Regions from separate parts of the Streptomyces sp. NPDC002055 genome, predicted to be linked through region 1. Evidence: riboswitches for the same ligand, from Rfam matches in the RefSeq annotation. Region 1 holds a riboswitch; the other holds the start of a gene.
The links. A riboswitch is a leader RNA that binds a small molecule or an ion and turns the genes downstream of it on or off. The one in region 1 is predicted to bind thiamine pyrophosphate.
Positions count from the first base shown of each region.

Region 1 (7,015 bases):
AACGGTGACAGCCGGCCGGGGCACCCGCCCCGGCCCGGCCGGTGGATCATGCGTGCGAGGCGGCGGCGAGTGCCGCGAGCTCCTCGAGCGCCGTGGCCCAGGTCATGGCCGCGTACTCGGCGTGCCGGGCCTGTTCGGCCGCGGGTACGTCCAGCGCGGTGACCCCGGTCTCGTTGACCGTGACCCGGGTGCCGGTGCCCTCGGGTGTGAGATCGAACTCGATCAGCGTGGAGCCGCCCCGGCCCGGTGGCACATCGGGGCGCAGGGCCATCCGGAAGCTGACACGGTAGGGGGCCTCGACCATCTCCACCCGGCCGTGGAACTCCCCCTGGTCGTCCCAGCGGAACCGGAGGGCACCCCCCGGCCGCAGATCCAGCTCGGCGCCGCCGAACGCGTACCAGGACCGGATGTGCTCGGCTGTGGTGAGCACCCGCCACACGCGGTCGGCCGGGGCCGGGACGTACACCTCGCGCTCGACGCGGTCGGGGACCTCATGCGCCACGGGGACCACCTCCGGTTCCACGCTACGGCCTCCGGGCCCAGCGCCGCCGGAGCGGCTCGCGCCGGTCACCGGGGTGCCGGAGCCCGATCGCGGCCGGTCCGGCGGGCGTTCCGGCAGGTGCGGGGCGGGCCGGTGGCTACCCGAAGGCGGGCCGCTCCGGGTCCAGGTCCGCCAGGCCGTCCGCCGGCGAGGACGCCTGGGCGAAGTGCCGGCGCGGGATCCGGCCCGCGCGGTGGGCCAGCCGTCCCGCCTCGACCGCGTGCCGCATCGCCGCGGCCATGAGGACCGGCTCCTGGGCGCGGGTCACCGCCGAGGCCAGCATCACCGCCGCACAGCCCAGCTCCATGGCCAGCGCCGCGTCCGAGGCGGTGCCGGCGCCCGCGTCCAGGATCACCGGCACCCGCGCCTGCTCGGTGATCAGCCGGAAGTTGTGCGGGTTGCGGATGCCGAGCCCGGAGCCGATGGGCGAGCCCAGGGGCATGATCGCGGCACAGCCGACGTCCTCCAGCTTCCGGGCGAGGACCGGGTCGTCGTTGGTGTACGGGAGCACGGTGAAGCCGTCGTCGACGAGCACTTCGGCGGCGTCCAGCAGCTCGACCGGATCGGGCAGCAGCGTCCGCTCGTCCGCCACCACCTCCAGCTTGATCCAGTCGGTGCCCAGGGCCTCCCGGGCGAGCCGCGCGGTCAGCACCGCCTCGCCCGCGGTGAAGCACCCCGCGGTGTTCGGCAGGACGCGGATGCCGAGCCGGTCGAGCACGGACAGCACCGAGCCCTGGACCGTCGGGTCCAGCCGGCGCATCGCGACGGTCGTCAGCTCGGTCCCGGAGGCGGTGAGCGAGCGTTCCAGCACGTCCAGGCTGGGGGCGCCGCCGGTGCCCATGATCAGCCGGGAGCCGAAGGCGGTGCCGGCGAGGGTGAACGGATCGGCCGTGGCCGTCTCCGCCGGAGTGGTGCCGCCGGGCACAGCGGTGGTGTCGGTCATGGTCAGCCTCCCTGGACCGCGGTCAGGATCTCGACGCGGTCGCCGTCGCCGAGCGCGGTGGCGGGCCACTGGCCCCGCGGCACCACGGCCTCGTTGAGCGCGGCGGCGACACCCGCCGGTGCGGTGGTGAGCGTCGCGACGATCCGGTCGAGCGTGGTGCCCTCCGGGACCTCGCGGGGTTCGCCGTTGACGGAGACGGTCATGCGGGCTGCTCCTGCCGTACGGGGGTGTCGGATGCGCCGGACCCCGGTGCCGCGGGGCCGCCGGGGGTGAAGCGCAGCGGGCTGAACGGACGGGTCTCGGGCGGGAGTTCACCGGTGCACAGCACCTCCGCCAGGGCGTCGCCGGTGACCGGTGTGAGCAGCACGCCGTTGCGGAAGTGCCCGGTTGCCAGGTGCAGTCCGGGCAGGGTGGTGGGGCCCAGCAGCGGTGCGTTGTCCGGCGACCCCGGGCGCAGCCCGGCCCGGGTCTCCACCAGCGGGAGTTCGGTGATGCCGGGCACCAGCTCATGGGCGTCCCGCAGCAGTTCGTACACCCCGCCCGCGGTGACCGTGGTGTCCCAGCCCAGCTCCTCGCTGGTGGCGCCGAGCACCAGCTCGCCGTTCTCCCGGGGCACCAGATAGACCTGCCCGCCGCGGACCACGGCCCGTACGGTCCGGGAGAGGAACGGCGCGTACGCCCCGGGCACGCGCAGCCGCAGCACCTGGCCCTTGACCGGGCGGACCGGCGGCACCACGGCCTCGGGGATCCCGGCGAGCCGGCCGCTGTGGCTGCCGCCGGCCAGGACGACCTGACCGGCGGCCAGTTCGGTGCCGTCCTCCAGTACGGCCCCCACGGCCCGGTCCCGGACCACCCGCAGCTCCCGGGCCCACCCGCGGTGCAGCACCACACCGGCCCGCTCGCAGGCGGTGACCAGCGCCGCGGCCAGCCGCCGGGGATCGGTCTGGTGGTCGCCGTCCACCCGCAGCCCCCCGCGCACGCCCGGCGCGAGCATCGGCTCCAGGCGCCGGCACTCGCGCCCGGTCAGCCACTGCGAGTCCAGCCCGCAGCGGGTCTGGAGGGCGTGCAGCTCCCGCAGATGGGCCCGGTCGTCGGCGTCCAGCGCGACCGCCAGGGTGCCGCAGGCGCGGTAGCCGATGTCCTGGCCGCTCGCCTCCACCAGCTCCGCGGCGAACTCCGGATAGCGCTCCGCGGAGGCGAGGTTGAGGCCGAGCAGGGTCTCCTCGCCGTAGTGCAGTTCGGTGACGGCCGCCAGCATCCCGGCGGCGACCTGCGCGGCGCCCCCGCCGGGCGCCGGATCGGCGACCGCGGTGCGCAGCCCCCGCTGCGCCGCCCGCCAGGCCGTGACGAGGCCGATGATGCCGCCCCCGACGACGAGGACGTCATGGCTGTGCCGTGCGGCGGTGTGCCGCGCGGTCCCGCGCTGTGCGGTCCCGCGCTGTGCGGTGACGGTGTGCGGCGCGGTCCCGTGCGCCGTGGTGCTCTTCTCGGGGGTGCCGTTCTCGGGCGCGTGCATGGGCGTCCAGCCCCTCCCTTCGCCGGCATGACCCGGATCAGGTTCGTACGGTCGGAGGCCGGTCAGCCTCCCTCTCAGCCCGGTCCGTCCGGGCTCCCGCGAGTGCTCTACGGCCGTCACCTTAACGTGCCGCCTTCCGGCCCATGAAGGGAGCGGCGGACCGGAACGGCTCCCCGCACCGGGCCCCGGGGCCGGGCCGCGGACGGCCTGCGGCGGGGAGCGGCAGGTGGGCCCGGGGCCGGCGTGTTCCCGCGGAAGCGCCGCATGATGCTGTGTCAGAGATCTCGGTGCGCGGGACTGCGGCGGGCCCCCGCCGCGGACCTAGAGTGACCGTGTGAGTGAGGACAGGCAGCACACCGGGGACCGGGTCGTCATCGTCGGCGCGGGCATGGCGGGGGTGCAGACCGCCGTCGCGCTGCGGGAACAGGGCTGGACCGGCGGCGTCGCGATGCTCGGCGCCGAGCCGCACCAGCCGTACGACCGGCCGCCGCTGTCCAAGGCCGTCCTGCTCGGCAAGGCCGACGGCTCGGCCTTCGAGATCGACTTCGCCGCCCTCGGCATCGAGCTGCTCCTCGGCCGCCGGGTCACCGCCGTGCGCCCCGGTGAGCACGTGGTGGAGACCGCGGCCGGGCCCGTGCCGTACGACCGGCTCGTCATCGCGACCGGCGCCGATCCGGTCACCCTGCCCGGCGGCGGCGCGCCGGGCCTGCATCTGCTGCGCACCCTGGACGACGCCGAGGCGCTGCGCCCGGTGCTCGCGGCGCGGCAGGACGTCGTGGTGGTCGGCGCGGGCTGGATCGGCGCCGAGTTCGCGACCGCGGCACTGGAGGCGGGCTGCACGGTCACCGTCGTCGAGGCCGCGGAGCGCCCGCTCGCCGGGGCCCTGCCCGCCGAGGTCGCCGAGCCCATGCGGGCCTGGTACGAGGAGAGCGGCGCCCGGCTCATCACCGGGGCGCGCGTGGCGACGGTGGAGCCCGGCGCGGTACTGCTGGCGGACGGCACGCGGCTCCCCGCGGACGCCGTGCTCGTCGGCATCGGAGCCCGCCCCGCGACCGGCTGGCTGGCCGGATCGGGCATCGAGCTCTGCCCCGACGGCTCGGTCCGCGCCGACGACCGGCTGCGCAGCTCCGCACCGGATGTGTACGCGGTCGGCGACTGCGCCTCCTTCCCCTCCGCCCGGTACGGGGAGCGGCTCCTCGTGCACCACTGGGACAACGCCCTCCAGGGCCCTCGCACGGTGGCCGCCGACATCATCGGCGGAGCGGCCGAGGCGCAGGTCTACGACCCGGTGCCCTACTTCTGGTCCGAGCAGTTCGGCCGGTTCGTCCAGTACGCGGGGCACCACGCCGCCGCCGACACCACGGTCCGGCGCGGCGACCCGGCCGGCGCCTCCTGGTCGGTGTGCTGGCTGCGGGACGGCGTGCTGGTCGCGCTGCTCGCGGTGGGCCGTCCGCGCGATCTCGCCCAGGGCCGCAAGCTCATCGAGCGGGGCGCGCGGATCGACCCGGAGCGGGCCGCGGACCCGGCGGTGCCGCTGAAGTCCGCCGTCCTCTGACGGGGCCGGGCGCACCGCGGCCGCGCCGGAGAGCTGCTGATCGCCCCGGCCTTCCCGGCTGATCGCCCCGGCGGTCCCGCGTGCTCCCCAGCGCTCTTCTGCCACCTGCTCCCTGCGCCGCGCGCCGGGGCGCCGGGCCCGGGATCCCCGGTCGGCGCGGCGGCCCGTCCCGGGCGGAGCCGGCCACCGCCGCACCGTGCGGCGCACGGCGACCGGGGCCGTCGGAGCGGCCCGTCGCCCGACCGGTGGGCACCGGCTCGGCGGCGCTCGGCTACCGGCTGTCAGCCCCAGATGGCAGGCTTGTCCCCGTGACCGAGATTGACACTAAGACCGACGCGCTCGTTCCCTCCTGGCTCACCCTCCCCGACATCGCCGAGCAGCTCGGTGTCGAAGTGACCCGGGTCCGACAGCTGGTCAAGGAGGGCCAGCTGATCGCGGTACGCCGTGGCGAGAACCGGGTGCTCCAGGTGCCCGCCGACTTCATCGGCGACGGCCGGGTGGTCAAGGGCCTCGCCGGCACCCTGACGCTCCTGAAGGACGACGGCTTCACCGACGAGGAGATGCTGGAGTGGCTCTTCACTCCGGATCCGACCCTCCCCGGCACCCCCGCCCAGGCCTTGCGGGAGAATCGCGGCACGGAGGTGAAGCGCCGCGCTCAGGCGCTCGCCGTCTGACCGAGAACCGCTCTGGCGTGCGGGCCGGCGAAATCCGGCCCGCACGCCGCCCAACCCCGGGGGGACCACGCCATGGCCACCACCACCGCCGTGACGCAGCTCGAAGGTGCCCGGCTCTATCTGTGCACCGACGCGCGCAAGCGCCAGGGCGACCTCCCGGAGTTCCTCGACACGGTGCTCGCCTCCGGCGTGGACATCGTCCAGCTGCGCGACAAGGGCATGGAGGCCCGTGAGGAGCTGGAGCACCTGGAGGTGTTCCGGGACGCCTGCCGCCGGCACGGCAAGCTCTTCGCGGTGAACGACCGGGCCGATGTCGCGCACGCCATCGGCTCCGACGTGCTGCACCTGGGCCAGGGTGATCTGCCCGTGCCCGCCGCCCGCGCCGTCCTCGGCGACTCCGTGCTGATCGGGCGCTCCACCCATGCCGAGGCGGAGGTGGCGGCCGCCGCCGACGAGCCAGGCGTCGACTACTTCTGCACCGGCCCCTGCTGGCCGACCCCGACCAAGCCGGGCCGTACCGCGCCCGGCCTGCCGCTCGTCCGCTACGCTGCCTCGCTGCGCCCCGCACGGCCGTGGTTCGCGATCGGCGGCATCGACGCGTCCACCCTCGACGAGGTGCTGGACGCCGGGGCCCGGCGGGTCGTGGTGGTCCGTGCGATCACCGAGGCGGACGACCCGGGGGCGGCCGCCGCCGACCTCGCCAAGCGGGTGCGCGCCCGCGACGCGTGAGCGAACGTCGCGCCGGCGAAGACTGCGTGGGGGCGAAGGCTGCGGGTGAACGCACGCCGCGTCTGAGCGAAGGCCGCGTGTGGGCGACGGCCACCGGATGGATGAACGCAACGGGTGAGAGAACGCGACCGGTGCGTGAACGCTGCGTGTGACCGACGTGGTCAGTACGCGTCATCGGCCCAGCATGTGGACGGGAGCGTAGCGAATCGGTCATATCGTCGGCTTTGATTGGGGCTCGGCCCGGCCGATGGATAACCTGCCGGTATGGCCCTCGGCACTGCTTCCACCCGCACGGATCGCGCACAAACGGTCCGCGACCTGCTTGCCTCGGGCAAGCGGTCCTTTTCGTTCGAGTTCGCCGCCCCCAAGACCGAGAAGGGCGAGCGCACACTGTGGAACGCCATCCGCAGAATCGAGGCGGTCTCGCCGACCTTCGTCTCGGTGACCTACGGCGCTGGGGGCTCCTCCCGTGAGGGCACCGTGCGGGCCACCGCACGGATCGCCACCGACACCACCCTCACCCCGGTGGCCCATCTGACCGCGGTGAACCACTCGCTCGCGGAGCTGCGCAACGTCATCGGGCACTACGCCGACGCCGGGATCCGCAACATGCTCGCGCTCCGCGGCGACCCGCCCGGCGACCCGATGGGGGAGTGGGTGCGGCACCCCGACGGGGTGGAGTACGCGGCCGACCTGGTGCGGCTGATCAAGGAGTCGGGCGACTTCTGCGTCGGCGTCGCGGCCTTCCCGGAGATGCACCCGCGCTCGTCGGACTGGGACAGCGACGTCCGGCACTTCGTGGACAAGTGCCGGGCCGGAGCAGACTTCGCGATCACCCAGATGTTCTTCTATGCGGAGGACTACCTCCGGCTGCGCGACCGGGTCGCGGCGGCGGGCTGCGCCACCCCGATCATTCCGGAGATCATGCCGGTCACCAACGTCCGGCAGATCGAGCGGTTCGCCCAGCTCAGCAATGCCGCGTTCCCTCCGGAGCTGGCCGACCGCATCCTGGCGGTCAAGGACGATCCAGCGGCTGTACGCTCCTTGGGGATCGAGT
Region 1 is NZ_JBEOXS010000020.1:83,612-90,626, forward strand. It holds gene ABT112_RS15135 (SRPBCC domain-containing protein) at 47-502, opposite strand; gene ABT112_RS15140 (thiazole synthase) at 639-1,484, opposite strand; gene thiS (sulfur carrier protein ThiS) at 1,487-1,687, opposite strand; gene thiO (glycine oxidase ThiO) at 1,684-3,000, opposite strand; TPP riboswitch at 2,998-3,110, opposite strand; gene ABT112_RS15155 (NAD(P)/FAD-dependent oxidoreductase) at 3,389-4,555, shown strand; gene ABT112_RS15160 (Rv2175c family DNA-binding protein) at 4,864-5,229, shown strand; gene thiE (thiamine phosphate synthase) at 5,302-5,958, shown strand; gene metF (methylenetetrahydrofolate reductase [NAD(P)H]) at 6,223-7,015, shown strand, end outside.

Region 2 (7,015 bases), on a different contig from region 1:
GCCCAGCGGTTCGTCGAGCATCAGCAGATCCGGCCGCGGGGCGAGGGCCCGGGCGAGGGCGACGCGCTGCTGCTCGCCGCCGGACAGCGCGGTGACGGCCCGCCGCTGGGCGTCCGGGAGGCCCACCAGATCGAGCAGTTCGGCGACGGTGCGCTCCTGTTCGGCCCGGCCCGCCCCGCGCATCCGGAGGCCGAAGGCGACGTTGCCGCCCACGTCGCGCTGCGGGAAGAGCTGGTGGTCCTGGAACATCAGGCCCACCCCGCGCCGGTGCGGCGGCACCGCGGTGCGGTCGCGCCCCGCGAGGAACACCGCGCCGGCGTCGGCCCGCTGGAGCCCGGCCACCACCCGCAGCAGGGTGGACTTCCCGCTGCCGCTCGGCCCCAGCACGCACACCGACTCGTGTTCGGCGACCTGAAGGTCCACCGCGTCCAGCGCGGTGCGGTCGCCGAAGCAGACGGTCACCCCGTCCAGGCGCAGCATCGGGTGCGGCGACACCATCTAGAACTCTCCCGAACGGTCGATGCGGATACGTTCCAGCGCCAGCAGCGCGGTCGCGCACACCACCATGAGGACGGTGCTGAGCGCCATCGCCTGCCCGTAGTTGAGCTCCCCGGCGCGGCCGAGGAAGCGGGCGACCGCCACCGGCAGGGTGGGGTTGTCGGGGCGGGCGATGAAGACCGTCGCGCCGAACTCCCCGAGGGACACGGCGAAGGCGAAGCCCGCCGCCACCAGCAGCGCCCGCCGCACCATCGGCAGGTCCACCTCACGCCAGGCCCGCAGCGGGGAGGCGCCGAGCACAGCCGCGGCCTCCCGCAGCCGGACGTCGACCGCCCGCAGGACCGGCAGCATCGTGCGGACCACGAACGGCACCCCGACCAGCGCCTGGGCGAGCGGCACCAGCAGCCACGAGGTCCGCAGGTCCAGCGGCGGCTCGTCCAGGGCGATCAGGAAGCCGAAGCCGACGGTCACCGCCGAGGTGCCCAGCGGCAGCATCAGCAGCGCGTCGAACCCGCGGATCAGCCGGCCGCCGCTCCGCGGCCGGGCCGACCGTCGCCGGAACGGGCGGCCGGCAGTGCCCGGAGCCCCCGCGCGGGTGAGCGCGGCGGCCGCGAGTCCGCCCACCACCAGCGCGATCCCGGTCGCCGCCAGGGCGTACTGCAGGGAGTTCAGGACCGCCTGGAGCGGGGCGACGGCGAAGGTCCCGCCACTGGCGGCCGACGACTGCAGCGCCCGGTAGAAGGTCAGCCCGTACCCGTCGGGCCCGGCGAGGGACCGCTCCACCAGGACGCCCAGCGGCAGCACGAGGAGTAGCCCGATGACCGCGACCACCGCCCAGAGCAGGGCCCACTGCGCCGTCCCCCGGGGGCGCCGGGCCGTGGTCGCCGCGTCGACCAGCCGCAGCGCGGACTCCCGGCGCCGCACCGTCCAGGCGTGCACCGCGAGGATCCCGGCGACGGCGGCGAACTGCACCAGGGTCAGCACGGCGGCGGTCGGCAGGTCCAGCAGCTGCGCGGTCTGCCGGTAGATCTCCACTTCGAGGGTGGCGTAGCGCGGGCCGCCCAGGATCTGGACCGCGCCGAAGGAGGTGAAGGTGAAGAGGAAGACCATCAGCGCCGCGGCGGCCACCGACGGGGCCAGCGCGGGCAGCGTGACCCGGCGCCAGGCCGCGAACCGGCTCGCGCCGAGCACCCGGGCCGCCTCCTCCTGGCGGGGGTCGAGCTGGGCCCAGAGGCCGCCCACGGTGCGGACCACCACGGCGTAGTTGAAGAAGACATGGGCCAGCAGGATCGCCCAGACCGTGGTGTCCAGCCGGACGCCCCACAGCGCGTCCAGCATGCCGCCGCGGCCCAGCAGGGCGAGGAAGGCCGATCCGGCCACCACGGTCGGCAGCACGAACGGCACGGCCACGACCGCCCGCAGCAGCTGCTTGCCGGGGAAGTCGAACCGGGCGAAGACGTACGCGCCGGGCAGCGCGATCGCCAGGGTCAGCGCGGTCGAGGCCGCCGCCTGCCACCCGGTGAACCAGAGCACGTCCAGCACGTCCGGGTCGGTGAGGACCTCCCCGATCCGGCCGGTCCGCCACTGGCCGCCCTCCCGGAGGCCGCGGCCGACGATGGCCACCACCGGGTAGGCGAAGAAGAGCGCGAAGAACGCGAGCGGGACGGCCATCAGGCCGAACCGCACCGCGCCCCCGGGGACCGGCCGCCGCGCGCCGCGCCGGCCGGCTCCCCGGGATCCGGCTACTTCAGAACGAGCGAGGACCACTGCTCGACCCACTGCTCACGGTGCCGGGCGATCTTCTGCGGGGCCAGGGTGGCCGGGTCGTCGATCCTCGCGCCGTACCGGGTGAAGATCCCGGGCACCTTCGCGTCCCGCAGCGCCGGATTGACGAACATCCGCAGCGGCACGTCCTCCTGGAAACGCTTGCTCAGCAGGAAGTCGAGCAGGGCCTTGCCGCCCTTCTCGTTCTTCGCGCCGTTCAGCAGCCCGGCGAACTCGATCTGCCGGAAGCAGGTGCCGGTCGCGACGCCGGTGGGGGCCTGCTTCGGCTGCGGCTTCATGCCCACCGTCTCGGCGGGCGGGCTGGAGGCGTAGGAGACGACGAGCGGCTTGTCGCCCTTCCGGCCGGCGGCCGAGCCGGAGAACCGGTCGTAGTAGGCCTGCTCCCAGCCGTCGACCACCTCGACGCCGTTGGCCTTCAGCTTCTTCCAGTAGCCCTGCCAGCCGGACTCCCCGTACTCGGCGGCCGTGCCGAGCAGGAAGCCGAGGCCGGGCGAGGAGGTGGCGGCGTTCTCGGTGACGAGCAGGTTCTTGTACCGCGGCTCGGTCAGGTCCTCGAACGTCTTCGGCGGCGCCAGCTTCTTGTCGGCGAAGTACTTCCGGTCGTAGTTGACGCAGATCTCGCCGGAGTCGACGGGGGTGACCCGGTGCTCGGCGGCGTCGAGCTGCAGCTTGCTGTCCACCCCGGACAGGCCCTTGGCCTCGTACGGCGTGAACAGGTCGTGGTCGAGGGCGCGGGAGAGCAGGGTGTTGTCCACCCCGAAGAAGACGTCCCCGCGCGGGTTGCCCCGGGAGAGGATCTCCTGGTTGACGGCGGCACCGGCGTCCCCGCCGGGCAGCAGCTTCACCGTGTAGCCGCTCTGCCTCTCGAACTGCTTCAGGACGGCCGGCGAGACGTTGAACGAGTCGTGGGTGACCAGCGTGACCGTCTTCGACGCGCCCCCGTTCCCGGAGTCCCCTCCGCCACAGGCGGCCAGGGCGGGTATGCCGACCGCGGCCGCGAGGACGGCCGCGGCGACTCTCCCGGCGGTGCTTCTCCCGGTCGTGCTTCTCCCGGCCGTGCTTCGGCTGGTGGTGCTTCGGCTGGTGCTGCTCACTGAGTTCCTCCTGGCTGCGTTCCCCGGAACCGTCGGCTCCGGACTCCCGCCCAGGAAGAGACGCGGCCCCGCCCGGTGCCGCGGAGTGCGGCCGGGCGGGGCGCAACAGCTTGAGTGGTGACCGAACTCCCTACGCCGGAATGACCCGGTTCAGGTTCGAGGGTCTGCGGCTCGGTGCCGCACTCTCAGCGCTGTGGCGCTCCCCTGTCGGAATATGCATGTATTCGAACACACCCTAGCAACCGGCCCGGGTGCGCCCCGGGCCGGTTCCGGTCAGCGTTCGGAGGCGGCCAGCTGCCCGCAGGCCCCGTCGATCTCCTGGCCGCGGGTGTCGCGGACGGTCACCGGGACACCGTGGGCCTCCAGCGCGGCGACGAACGCCTTCTCGTCCTCCGGCCGGGACGCGGTCCACTTGGAACCGGGCGTCGGGTTGAGCGGGATGAGGTTGACGTGCACCCGGTTGCCCTTGAGCAGCCGCCCGAGCAGGTCGGCCCGCCACGCCTGATCGTTGATGTCCCTGATCAGCGCGTACTCGATGGAGATCCGGCGGCCGGACTTCTCCGCGTACTCCCACGCCGCGTCGAGCACCTCGCGCACCTTCCAGCGGGTGTTCACCGGCACCAGGGTGTCGCGCAGCTCGTCGTCCGGCGCGTGCAGGGAGACCGCGAGCCGGCACTTGAAGCCCTCGTCGGCGAACCGGAGCATGGCCGGCACCAGGCCGACCGTGGAGACGGTGATGCCGCGCTGGGAGAGGCCGAGGCCGTCGGGCTCGGGGTCGGTGAGCCGGCGGATGGCGCCGACGACCCGGTTGTAGTTGGCGAGCGGCTCGCCCATGCCCATGAAGACGATGTTCGACAGCCGGGCAGGGCCTCCGGGGATCTCGCCGTCCCGCAGCGCCCGCATCCCGTCGACGATCTGGTGCACGATCTCGGCGGTCGACAGATTGCGGTCCAGACCGGCCTGCCCGGTGGCACAGAACGGGCAGTTCATCCCGCAGCCGGCCTGCGAGGAGATGCACATGGTCACCCGGTCCGGGTAACGCATCAGCACCGACTCCACCAGCGTGCCGTCGAAGAGCTTCCACAGCGTCTTGCGGGTGGTGTCGTTGTCGCAGGAGACGTGCCGCATCACCGACATCAGCTCGGGCAGCAGCTCGGCCGCCAGCTTCTCCCGGGCCGCGGCCGGGATGTCGGTCCAGTCGGCCGGGTCGTGGGCGTACCGCGCGAAGTAGTGGCGCGACACCTGACCGGCGCGGAAGGGCTTCTCCCCAATGGCGGCCACGGCCTCGCGGCGCTCGGCGGGGCTGAGGTCGGCGAGGTGCCGCGGGGGCTTCTTGGCTCCGCGCGGCACGGCAAAGGTGAGTTCTCCGGGCTTAGGCATGGCCGTACCAGTGTCGCAGATCGTCGGAGGGCGCCCGGGCCACGGAGGCGTCCGGGACCCACGCCCCGGTCATGCGGTCCCGCGGATGCTCACCGCCCGCCCCCGTGGAGCGGGTCGGCCGGAGGCCGGTCGGAGGGCCAGCCCATGGGCATGAAGCCCAGCGGCGCTATGTCCAGGGACCCGCGCATCTCGTCCGACGCCGCCTGCACCGCCTCGTAGAAGTTCGTCTGCGCGTCACGGAACGGAGCGGAGTCGAGCCCCGCGCCCTCCACCAGCAGATCGCGCATCCTGCGGCCCTGCCGGAGGGCGTGCACCCCGAGCTCCACGACCCGCGGGGGCGCCAGCATCGTGAGGCGGAAGCGCTGCTGGTAGAGGTCGGACCCGCTGAACGCCTCCATGATCGCGGCAGTGCGTTCGTCGATGCCGCCGTACACACGTAACGAGGCCACCCGTATGCCCTCGTGGGACTGTGCGAGTGCGGCGAGGTAGTCCACGTACGACTCCCGCAGGATCTGGTTGCCCTCCTGCCCCAGCGCCCGTTTCCAGCGGGTCCGCTCCACCAGAGCGGTGGTGACCAGGCTCACCACCGCACCGAACACGATGCCCGCCAGCGTCTTCAGGTCCATGCCAGGCACCGTACCCGGACGTCGCGCGTCATGATCCACTCCTGGATGATCCACTCCTGGGGGCGCCGGACGGACGAAGGGCCCGCCGCTCATGCGGCAGGCCCCTGTTCCGGCGGCGGATGCGGTTCGCGCCGCTCAGCCGGCTCCCACGAAGATCACCAGCAGCAGCCACACCACCGGTGCGGTGGGCAGCAGCGAGTCCAGCCGGTCCATGATCCCGCCGTGGCCCGGCAGCAGCTTGCCCATGTCCTTGATGCCCAGGTCCCGCTTGATCATGGACTCGCCGAGGTCGCCCAGCGTGGCGCTGGCGGCGACCGCGAGGCCGAGCAGCAGCCCCTGCCACCAGCTGCCGCCGTCGATCAGGAACTCCATGAACAGGGCCCCGGCGATCATGGCGAAGGCCACCGCGCCGAACAGTCCCTCGCGGGTCTTCCCGGGGCTGATCCGGGGGGCCAGCTTGTGCTTGCCGAAGCGCCAGCCGACGGCATACGCACCGGTGTCGCTCACCACGGTGAGCGCCAGGAAGGTCAGCACCCGCCACGCGCCGTCGTCCGCGGCCAGCATCAGCGCCACGAACGTGGCCAGGAACGGCACGTAGAAGGCCGCGAAGATCCCGGCCGTGACATCCCGGAGGTAGTCCTCGGGGGACTCGGTCATCCGCCAGACCAGCACCGCGAGCGCGGTGAGGGCCATCGCGACCCAGGCGCCCTCCGCACCCCGGACGTAGCCCGCCACGATCATGGCGACGCCGCCGACCGCGAGCGGCACCAGCGGCGTACGGATGTCCTTCTTCTCGGAGAGCCGGGAGGACAGCTCCCAGAGTCCGACCACGACCGCCACCGCGACCACGCCGACGAAGAGCGCCTTCACGATGAAGAGCGAGGCGATGATGACGGCGCCCAGGCCGACGCCGACCCCTATCGCCGCGCGCAGATCCCGGCCCGCGCGCTTCTTCTGCGGGGCCGGCTGCGGCTCGGCGGAATGCCGCGAATGCCTGTGCACTGGGTCGTCCTCCGGGCGCCGCTGCTCGTCGCGGAACAGGGGGCCGCTCAGCCGAGCGGCCCCCCGGTCACGGTCGTCCTGGTCTCCGCCTGTGTCGGGCACGATGGGCATGGGCCGAGTCTGCGCCGCGTCGGCCGCCGCGTGGGCGGGACCCGCCGAGACGGACACGGGCTCCGACGGCCCCCGTACACCGGTGCCCTGCGGGGCTCCCCAGGATGAGTCGTTCATCAGACCTCGAGCAGCTCGGCTTCCTTGTGCTTGAGCAGCTCGTCCACCTGGGCGACGTACTTCGCGGTGGTGTCGTCGAGCTCCTTCTCGGCGCGGCGGCCCTCGTCCTCGCCGACCTCGCCGTCCTTGATGAGCTTGTCGATGCTCTCCTTGGCCTTGCGGCGGATGCTGCGGATCGAGATCTTCGAGTCCTCGCCCTTGCTCTTGGCGACCTTGATGAACTCGCGGCGGCGCTCCTCGGTGAGCTCGGGGAACGTCACCCGGATGATCCTGCCGTCGTTCGACGGGTTGACTCCGAGGTCGGAGTCCCGGATCGCCTGCTCGATGTTGCGCAGCGCGCTCTGGTCGAAGGGCGTCACGACCGCCATGCGCGGCTCCGGCACCGAGAACGACGCCAGCTGG
Region 2 is NZ_JBEOXS010000031.1:59,969-66,983, reverse strand. It holds gene ABT112_RS20465 (ABC transporter ATP-binding protein) at 1-498, opposite strand, end outside; gene ABT112_RS20460 (ABC transporter permease) at 499-2,265, opposite strand; gene ABT112_RS20455 (thiamine ABC transporter substrate-binding protein) at 2,241-3,266, opposite strand; TPP riboswitch at 3,487-3,593, opposite strand; gene rlmN (dual-specificity RNA methyltransferase RlmN) at 3,651-4,757, opposite strand; gene ABT112_RS20445 (hypothetical protein) at 4,847-5,383, opposite strand; gene ABT112_RS20440 (phosphatidate cytidylyltransferase) at 5,519-6,613, opposite strand; gene frr (ribosome recycling factor) at 6,613-7,015, opposite strand, start outside.
Region 2: another riboswitch for thiamine pyrophosphate. It lies ahead of ABT112_RS20455 (thiamine ABC transporter substrate-binding protein); the one in region 1 lies ahead of thiO (glycine oxidase ThiO).